2 linked regions of the Aquabacterium sp. OR-4 genome follow. The protein of the gene in region 1 interacts with the protein of each later gene in a pairwise test. Links are inferred from orthologs where the notes say so. Each region holds a gene or a part of one and is shown in the gene's direction. Other genes may lie near its edges. The genes, in order: N4G63_RS25360 and nuoG.

Region 1 (3,026 bases):
GGCCTCGCAAGAAATCGAGACCGGCCTGGACACGCTGGCCGTCGACCTGGGCCTGGGCTATGCCGAGCGCAGCAGCCGCACCGACTGCTGGCCGCAGTATCTGGAGCACTACTACCTGCTGTCGTATGCCCCGGCGCCCGATCCGGCTTCAGCTGCCAGGGCGGCCGCCATGCCGGCGCGCAGTCAGGCCAAGCGGGCCGCCAAGCCTGGCGCGGCAGCGGCCCGGCCAGCCGCCGGCGGCCTGCACCCGCCGCTGGGCTGGGCCGACGCGGCGCAGCGGCCGCTGGCCTTGCTGTCGCCCGAGATGCACAACCGGGTGCTGATCGATGCCCAGTTCCAGCGTCTGGGCCTGCGCGTGCAGCCGGTGCTGGAAACCAACTCGGTCAGCGCGCTGCTGGCCGCGGTGCAGACCGGCGCCGTGTGCGCCGTGCTGCCCGGGGCCGTGGTGGCCACGGTGCTGCCGCCGGCGGGGCAGCCGGCGGGGCAGGGCGGCTGGCAGGCGCGGCCGCTCGACGGCCCGGCGCTGCGCACCCCGATCGCCTTCATGGCCGCCGCTGGCGCCCGCCGCTCGCAGGCGCTCGAGGCGGCGCTGCGCCTGGCGGCCGACGCGGCCTGGCTGGACGAGGTGGCCCGCCACAGCGGCCAGTTTGACGCCGTGGACGCCGGCCAGGCCGTCGGCAAGGGCGCGGCTGAAGCCTGACGCCTGACGCCTGACGCGCCCAGCGCCGAGCGCCGAGCGACGCCGCGTTCATCAGCTGCTTGAATCGACCGGTTCGGCGATTCCATTGGACAAGCGCCGGGGGCCCCACGATCATGCGGCGCACCCAGCCAGCCACGCGCCTGCCGGGGCTCACGGCGACCCGCTGCGCTTGCGGATCACCCGGCCCGGCGGCGGCTGGGCCCGATCGACCCCGTCCACGGATGCGCCATGCCACGCCCCAAGTTGCCGAACGCCAGCCCCGGTCCGTTGACGGGCCCGCACACCGCACCGTCTGCAGCGGGGCAGGGCGCGGTGCTGGAGCCGCCGCTGCACACCACCGCACCCACCACTGCACCCACCACTGCACAACAGCAGGCCCTGGCCGCCGCGGTGGCCGCCCAGGCCGGGCGCCCCGGCGCGCTGCTGCCCGTGCTGCATGCGCTGCAGGCCGCGCTGGGCCATGTGCCGCCGGCGCTGGTGCCGGGCATTGCGCAGGCGCTGAACCTGTCGCGTGCCGAGGTGCACGGCGTGATCAGCTATTACCACCACTTTCGCAGCCAGCCGGCCGGCCGCCATGTGCTGCAGCTGTGCCGTGCCGAGGCCTGCCAGGCCAATGGCGGCGAGGCGCTGGCCAGCGCCGCCCAGGCGCTGCTGGGCTGCGCCATGCACAACACCCGCGCCGATGGCGCGGTCACGCTCGAGCCGGTGTACTGCCTGGGTCTGTGCGCCACCGGCCCGGCGCTGCAGATCGACGACCGCCTGCATGCGCGCATGACGCCCGAGCGCCTGGCGCAGCGCCTGCACGGCCTGGGCCTGTTGGCTGCGCCGGCGCTGCCCGCATCGCCGCCGACCGGTGTGCCGGCCCTGGCAGGGGCGCGGCCATGAGCGGCGTCACGCTGTTCGTGCCGCGCGACTCGGCCGCGCTGGCCGCCGGCGCCGACGAGGTGGCCGCGGCCCTGGCCGCCGAATGTGCCCGCCGCGGCATGGCCATCCACATCGTTCGCAACGGCTCGCGTGGCCTGCTGTGGCTGGAGCCGCTGGTCGAGGTGGCCACGCCGCAGGGCCGCATCGCCTACGGCCCGGTGATGCCCGAAGACGTGCCGGGCCTGCTGGATGCCGGGCTGCTGCAGGGCGGGGCGCATGCGCTGCGCCATGGCATCACCGAGCAGATGCCGTATCTGGCGCTGCAGGAGCGGCTCACCTTCCGCCGCGTGGGCCTCGGCGATCCGCTGAGCCTGGACGACTACGCCGCGCACGAGGGCTGGGCTGGCTTGAAGCGGGCGCTGGGCCTGGACAGCGCGGCCCTGCTGCACGAGGTCACGCACTCGGGCCTGCGCGGGCGCGGCGGCGCGGCCTTTCCGGCCGGCATCAAGTGGCGCACCGTGGCGCACGCCCTGGCCGATCAGCCGGCAGCGCAGAAGTACGTGGTCTGCAATGCCGACGAGGGCGACTCGGGCACCTTCAGCGACCGCATGCTGATCGAGGGCGACCCCTACCAGCTGATCGAGGGCATGGCCATCGCCGCGCTGGCCGTGGGTGCCACCCGGGGTGTGGTCTACATCCGCAGCGAGTACCCGCAGGCCCTGGCCACGATGGACGAGGCCATCCGCCGCGCCACCGCCGCCGGCTGGCTGGGCGCGCGCATGGCCGGCAGCGACCACGCCTTTCACCTCGAGACCCGCCAGGCCGCCGGCTCCTATGTGTGCGGCGAAGAGACGGCGATGCTCGAAAGCATCGAGGGCAAGCGCGGCATCGTGCGCGCCAAGCCGCCGCTGCCGGCGCTGCAAGGCCTGTTCGGCCAGCCCACCGTGATCAACAACGTGATCACCTTCGCCAGCGTGCCGGTGATCCTGGCGCGCGGCGCGCAGTTCTACCGCGACTACGGCGTGGGCCGCTCGCACGGCACGCTGCCCTTCCAGCTGGCCGGCAACATCCGGCACGGCGGCCTGGTGGAGAAAGCCTTCGGCCTGACGCTGCGCGAGCTGGTCTACGGCTTTGGCGGCGGCACGCGCAGCGGCCGGCCCATCAAGGCCATCCAGGTGGGCGGGCCGCTGGGCGCCTATGTGCCCGAGTCGCAATGGGATGTGCCGCTCGACTACGAGGCCTACACGGCCATCGGCGCGGTGCTGGGCCATGGCGGCATCGTGGTGCACGACGACACCGCCGATCTGGCCCGGCTGGCGCGCTATGCGATGGACTTCTGCGCCATCGAGAGCTGCGGCAAGTGCACGCCCTGCCGCATCGGCAGCACGCGCGGCGTGGAGGTGATCGACCGCATCACCCGCAGCCAGGGCAGCCAGCGCGCGCAGCAGGTGGAACTGCTGCG
Region 2 (3,366 bases), on another replicon or contig:
CCCGCCAGCGTGATGATGGACTGCACGATGGACTATGACTCCATCAGCAAGGCCGGCTCGATGCTGGGCTCGGGTGCGGTGATCGTGATGGACGAGACGCGCTGCATGGTCAAGAGCCTGCTGCGCCTGAGCTACTTCTACATGCACGAGTCCTGCGGCCAGTGCACGCCTTGCCGCGAAGGCACCGGCTGGCTGTGGCGCCTGGTGAACCGCATCGAGCACGGCGAAGGCCGCGCCGACGATCTGGCCTTGCTGGACAACGTGGCCGAGAACATCATGGGCCGCACCATCTGTGCGCTGGGCGATGCCGCGGCCATGCCGGTGCGCGGCATGCTCAAGCACTTCCGCGACGAGTTCGTGCACCACCTCGAACACAAGAGCTGCACCGTCCCCGCTTATGTCTGAGGCCCCCACGCTCGGAGTCCCTCGCCGCCCCCTGAAGGGGCTGGCCTTTCTTGAGGTGGGCCGGCGGAAGGCCGTCTGAGCAGAGCAGAGCAACCAATGATCGAAATCGAACTCGACGGCCAGAAGGTCTCGGTGCCCGAAGGCAGCATGGTGATGCATGCCGCCGATGCGGCCGGCACCACCATTCCGCACTTCTGCTACCACCGCAAGCTGTCCATTGCGGCCAACTGCCGCATGTGCCTGGTGGATGTGGAAAAGGCGCCCAAGCCGATGCCGGCCTGCGCCACCCCGGTGACGCAGGGCATGATCGTGCGCACCAAGTCCGACAAGGCGCTCAAGGCCCAGCAGTCGGTGATGGAGTTCCTGCTCATCAACCACCCGCTGGACTGCCCCATCTGCGACCAGGGCGGCGAGTGCCAGCTGCAGGATCTGGCCGTGGGCTACGGCAAGAGCGCCTCGCGCTACCAGGAAGAAAAGCGGGTCGTGTTCCACAAGAACGTGGGCCCGTTGATCTCGATGGAAGAGATGAGCCGCTGCATCCACTGCACCCGCTGCGTGCGCTTCGGGCAGGAGATCTCGGGCGTGATGGAGCTCGGCATGGTGCACCGTGGCGAGCACTCCGAGATCACCACCATGACCGGTGGCACGGTCGACAGCGAGCTGTCGGGCAACATGATCGACATTTGCCCGGTCGGTGCGCTCACCAGCAAGCCCTTCCGCTACAGCGCCCGCACCTGGGAGCTGTCGCGCCGCAAGAGCGTGAGCCCGCATGACAGCACCGGCGCCAACCTGATCGTGCAGGTCAAGAACGGTCAGGTGCTGCGCGTGGTGCCGCTGGAGAACGAGGCCGTCAACGAATGTTGGATCGCCGACCGCGACCGCTTCAGCTACGAGGCCGTCAACAGCGCGCAACGCCTCACCCAGCCGCAGATCAAGCAAGGCGGCCAGTGGCAGACCGTCGACTGGACCACCGCGCTGAACTACGTGGCCGATGGCCTGAAGCGCGTGAAGGCTGAACATGGCGTGGGCGGCATCGGCGCGCTGGCCACGGCCCACCGCACCGTCGAAGAGCTGCACCTGCTGGCCAAGCTGATGCGCGGCTTTGGCAGCGAGAGCATCGACTTCCGCACCCGCCACGCCGATTTCAGCAACCAGGCACCGGCCGGTCAGGCCCAGTGGCTGGGCAGCCCGATCGCCGCGCTGTCCACGCTGGATTGCGCCTTCGTGATTGGCTCGTTCCTGCGCAAGGACCATCCGCTGTTCGCCCAGCGCATCCGCCAGGCCGCGCGCAAGGGCGCTGCGGTGCTGAGCCTGAACGCAGTGCACGACGACTGGGCCATGCCGGTGGCGGCCCAGCTCACCGCGGCGCCGAGCGCCTGGGCCCAGGCCCTGGCCGATGTGGCGGGCTACATTGCCAGCGCCAAGTCGGTGGCGGCCCCGGCGGTCGCGATGGTCAATGCCCAGGCCGAGGCCATCGCCCAGGCGCTGCTGAGCGGTGAACGCAAGGCTGTGCTGCTGGGCAATGCGGCGGCCCAGCATCCCCAGGCCGCCACGCTGCTGGCCCTGGCCCAGTGGATTGCCGAGCACACCGGTGCCAGCGTGGGCTACCTGGGTGCGGCGGCCAACAGCGTGGGCGCGCAGCTGGTCAAGGCGCTGCCCGGCGCCGGCGGCCTGAACGCCGGCCAGATGCTGAGCCAGCCGATGAAGGCACTGCTGCTGCTGGATGTGGAGCCGGTGCTCGACGCCGCCGACGCCGCCGCCGCCCGTGCCGCCATGGCCGGTGCCGGCCTGGTGGTGGCGCTTACCTCGTTCAAGGACGCGGCGGTCGACAACGCCGATGTGCTGCTGCCGATCGCGCCCTTCACCGAGACCGGTGGCGCCTTTGTCAATGCCGAGGGGCGGCTGCAGTCGTTCCACGGTGTCACCAAGCCGCTGGGCGATGCCCGCCCGGCCTGGAAGGTGCTGCGCGTGCTGGGCAACCTGCTCGGCCTCGAGGGCTTCAACCACGAAACCGTGGAAGAGGTTCGCGCCGAGGCCGTGGGGGATGTGGCCGCCATCGCGCAACGCCTGAACAACAGCGCGCCGGGCGCCATCGGCCTGAGCCCGCCGACCACCGGCCTTGAGCGCATTGCCGACGTGCCGATCTATGCCGCCGACGCACTGGTGCGCCGTGCCCCGGCCCTGCAGCACACCGCCGATGCGCAGGCGCCGGTGGTGGGCGTGCCAACCGCGCTGTGGGCCCAGCTGGGTCTGGGTGAGGGCAGCGCGCGGGTCAAGCTGAGCCAGGGCGCTGCCAGCGCGGTGCTGCCGGCGCGGGCGGACGCCACGCTGGCCGCCAATGTGCTGCGCGTGCCCGCCGGCCATGCACTGACGGCCACCCTCGGTGCCATGTTCGGCGCCATCGCGGTGGAGAAAGCCTGAACATGATCGACCAACTCAACCAGGCCGGGGCCTCGCTGATCGGCGCTACGCCGTGGCTCGTGGTCTGGAGCCTGATCAAGATCGTGGCGGTGCTGCTGCCGCTGCTGATCTCGGTGGCCTACCTCACGCTGTGGGAGCGCAAGGGCATCGGCTTCACCCAGCTGCGTCCGGGCCCCAATCGGGTTGGCCCGTTCGGCCTGCTGACCCCGATCGCCGATGCGGTGAAGCTGATCTTCAAGGAGATCATCCGCCCCACCGCCGCCAACAAGGGCCTGTTCTTCCTGGGCCCGGTGATGACCATCATGCCGGCGCTGGCGGCCTGGGCGGTGGTGCCCTTCGGCCCCGAGGTGGCACTGGCCAATGTCAACGCCGGCCTGCTGTTCCTGATGGCCATCACCTCGCTCGAGGTCTACGGCGTGATCATTGCCGGCTGGGCCTCGAACTCGAAGTACGCCTTCCTGGGCGCGCTGCGCGCATCGGCCCAGATGGTGAGCTACGAGATCGCGATGGGCTTCGCGCTGGTGGTGGTGCTGATGGTCA

Evidence for each region.
Region 2: the proteins of N4G63_RS25360 (region 1) and nuoG interact in binary tests that used the Escherichia coli proteins (3 or more experiments, as listed by UniProt). The link is inferred for Aquabacterium sp. OR-4 from one-to-one orthologs.

What each region holds. Positions count from the first base shown.
Region 1 is NZ_JAOCQD020000003.1:814,937-817,962, forward strand. Bases 41-2,756 are described here. They hold N4G63_RS25360 (formate dehydrogenase subunit gamma), read left to right. Parts: upstream 41-928; coding sequence 929-1,585; downstream 1,586-2,756. Other genes in these bases: N4G63_RS25355 (LysR substrate-binding domain-containing protein), read left to right, coding at 41-700; N4G63_RS25365 (formate dehydrogenase beta subunit), read left to right, coding at 1,582-2,756. In the rest of the region: more of N4G63_RS25355, read left to right, coding at 1-40; more of N4G63_RS25365, read left to right, coding at 2,757-3,026. UniProt on the Escherichia coli protein: NDH-1 shuttles electrons from NADH, via FMN and iron-sulfur (Fe-S) centers, to quinones in the respiratory chain. The immediate electron acceptor for the enzyme in this species is believed to be ubiquinone.
Region 2 is NZ_JAOCQD020000002.1:44,555-47,920, reverse strand. The notes cover bases 108-3,163. They hold nuoG (NADH-quinone oxidoreductase subunit NuoG), read left to right. Parts: upstream 108-501; coding sequence 502-2,826; downstream 2,827-3,163. Other genes in these bases: nuoH (NADH-quinone oxidoreductase subunit NuoH), read left to right, coding at 2,829-3,163; nuoF (NADH-quinone oxidoreductase subunit NuoF), read left to right, coding at 108-405. Also shown: more of nuoF, read left to right, coding at 1-107; more of nuoH, read left to right, coding at 3,164-3,366. UniProt on the Escherichia coli protein: NDH-1 shuttles electrons from NADH, via FMN and iron-sulfur (Fe-S) centers, to quinones in the respiratory chain. The immediate electron acceptor for the enzyme in this species is believed to be ubiquinone.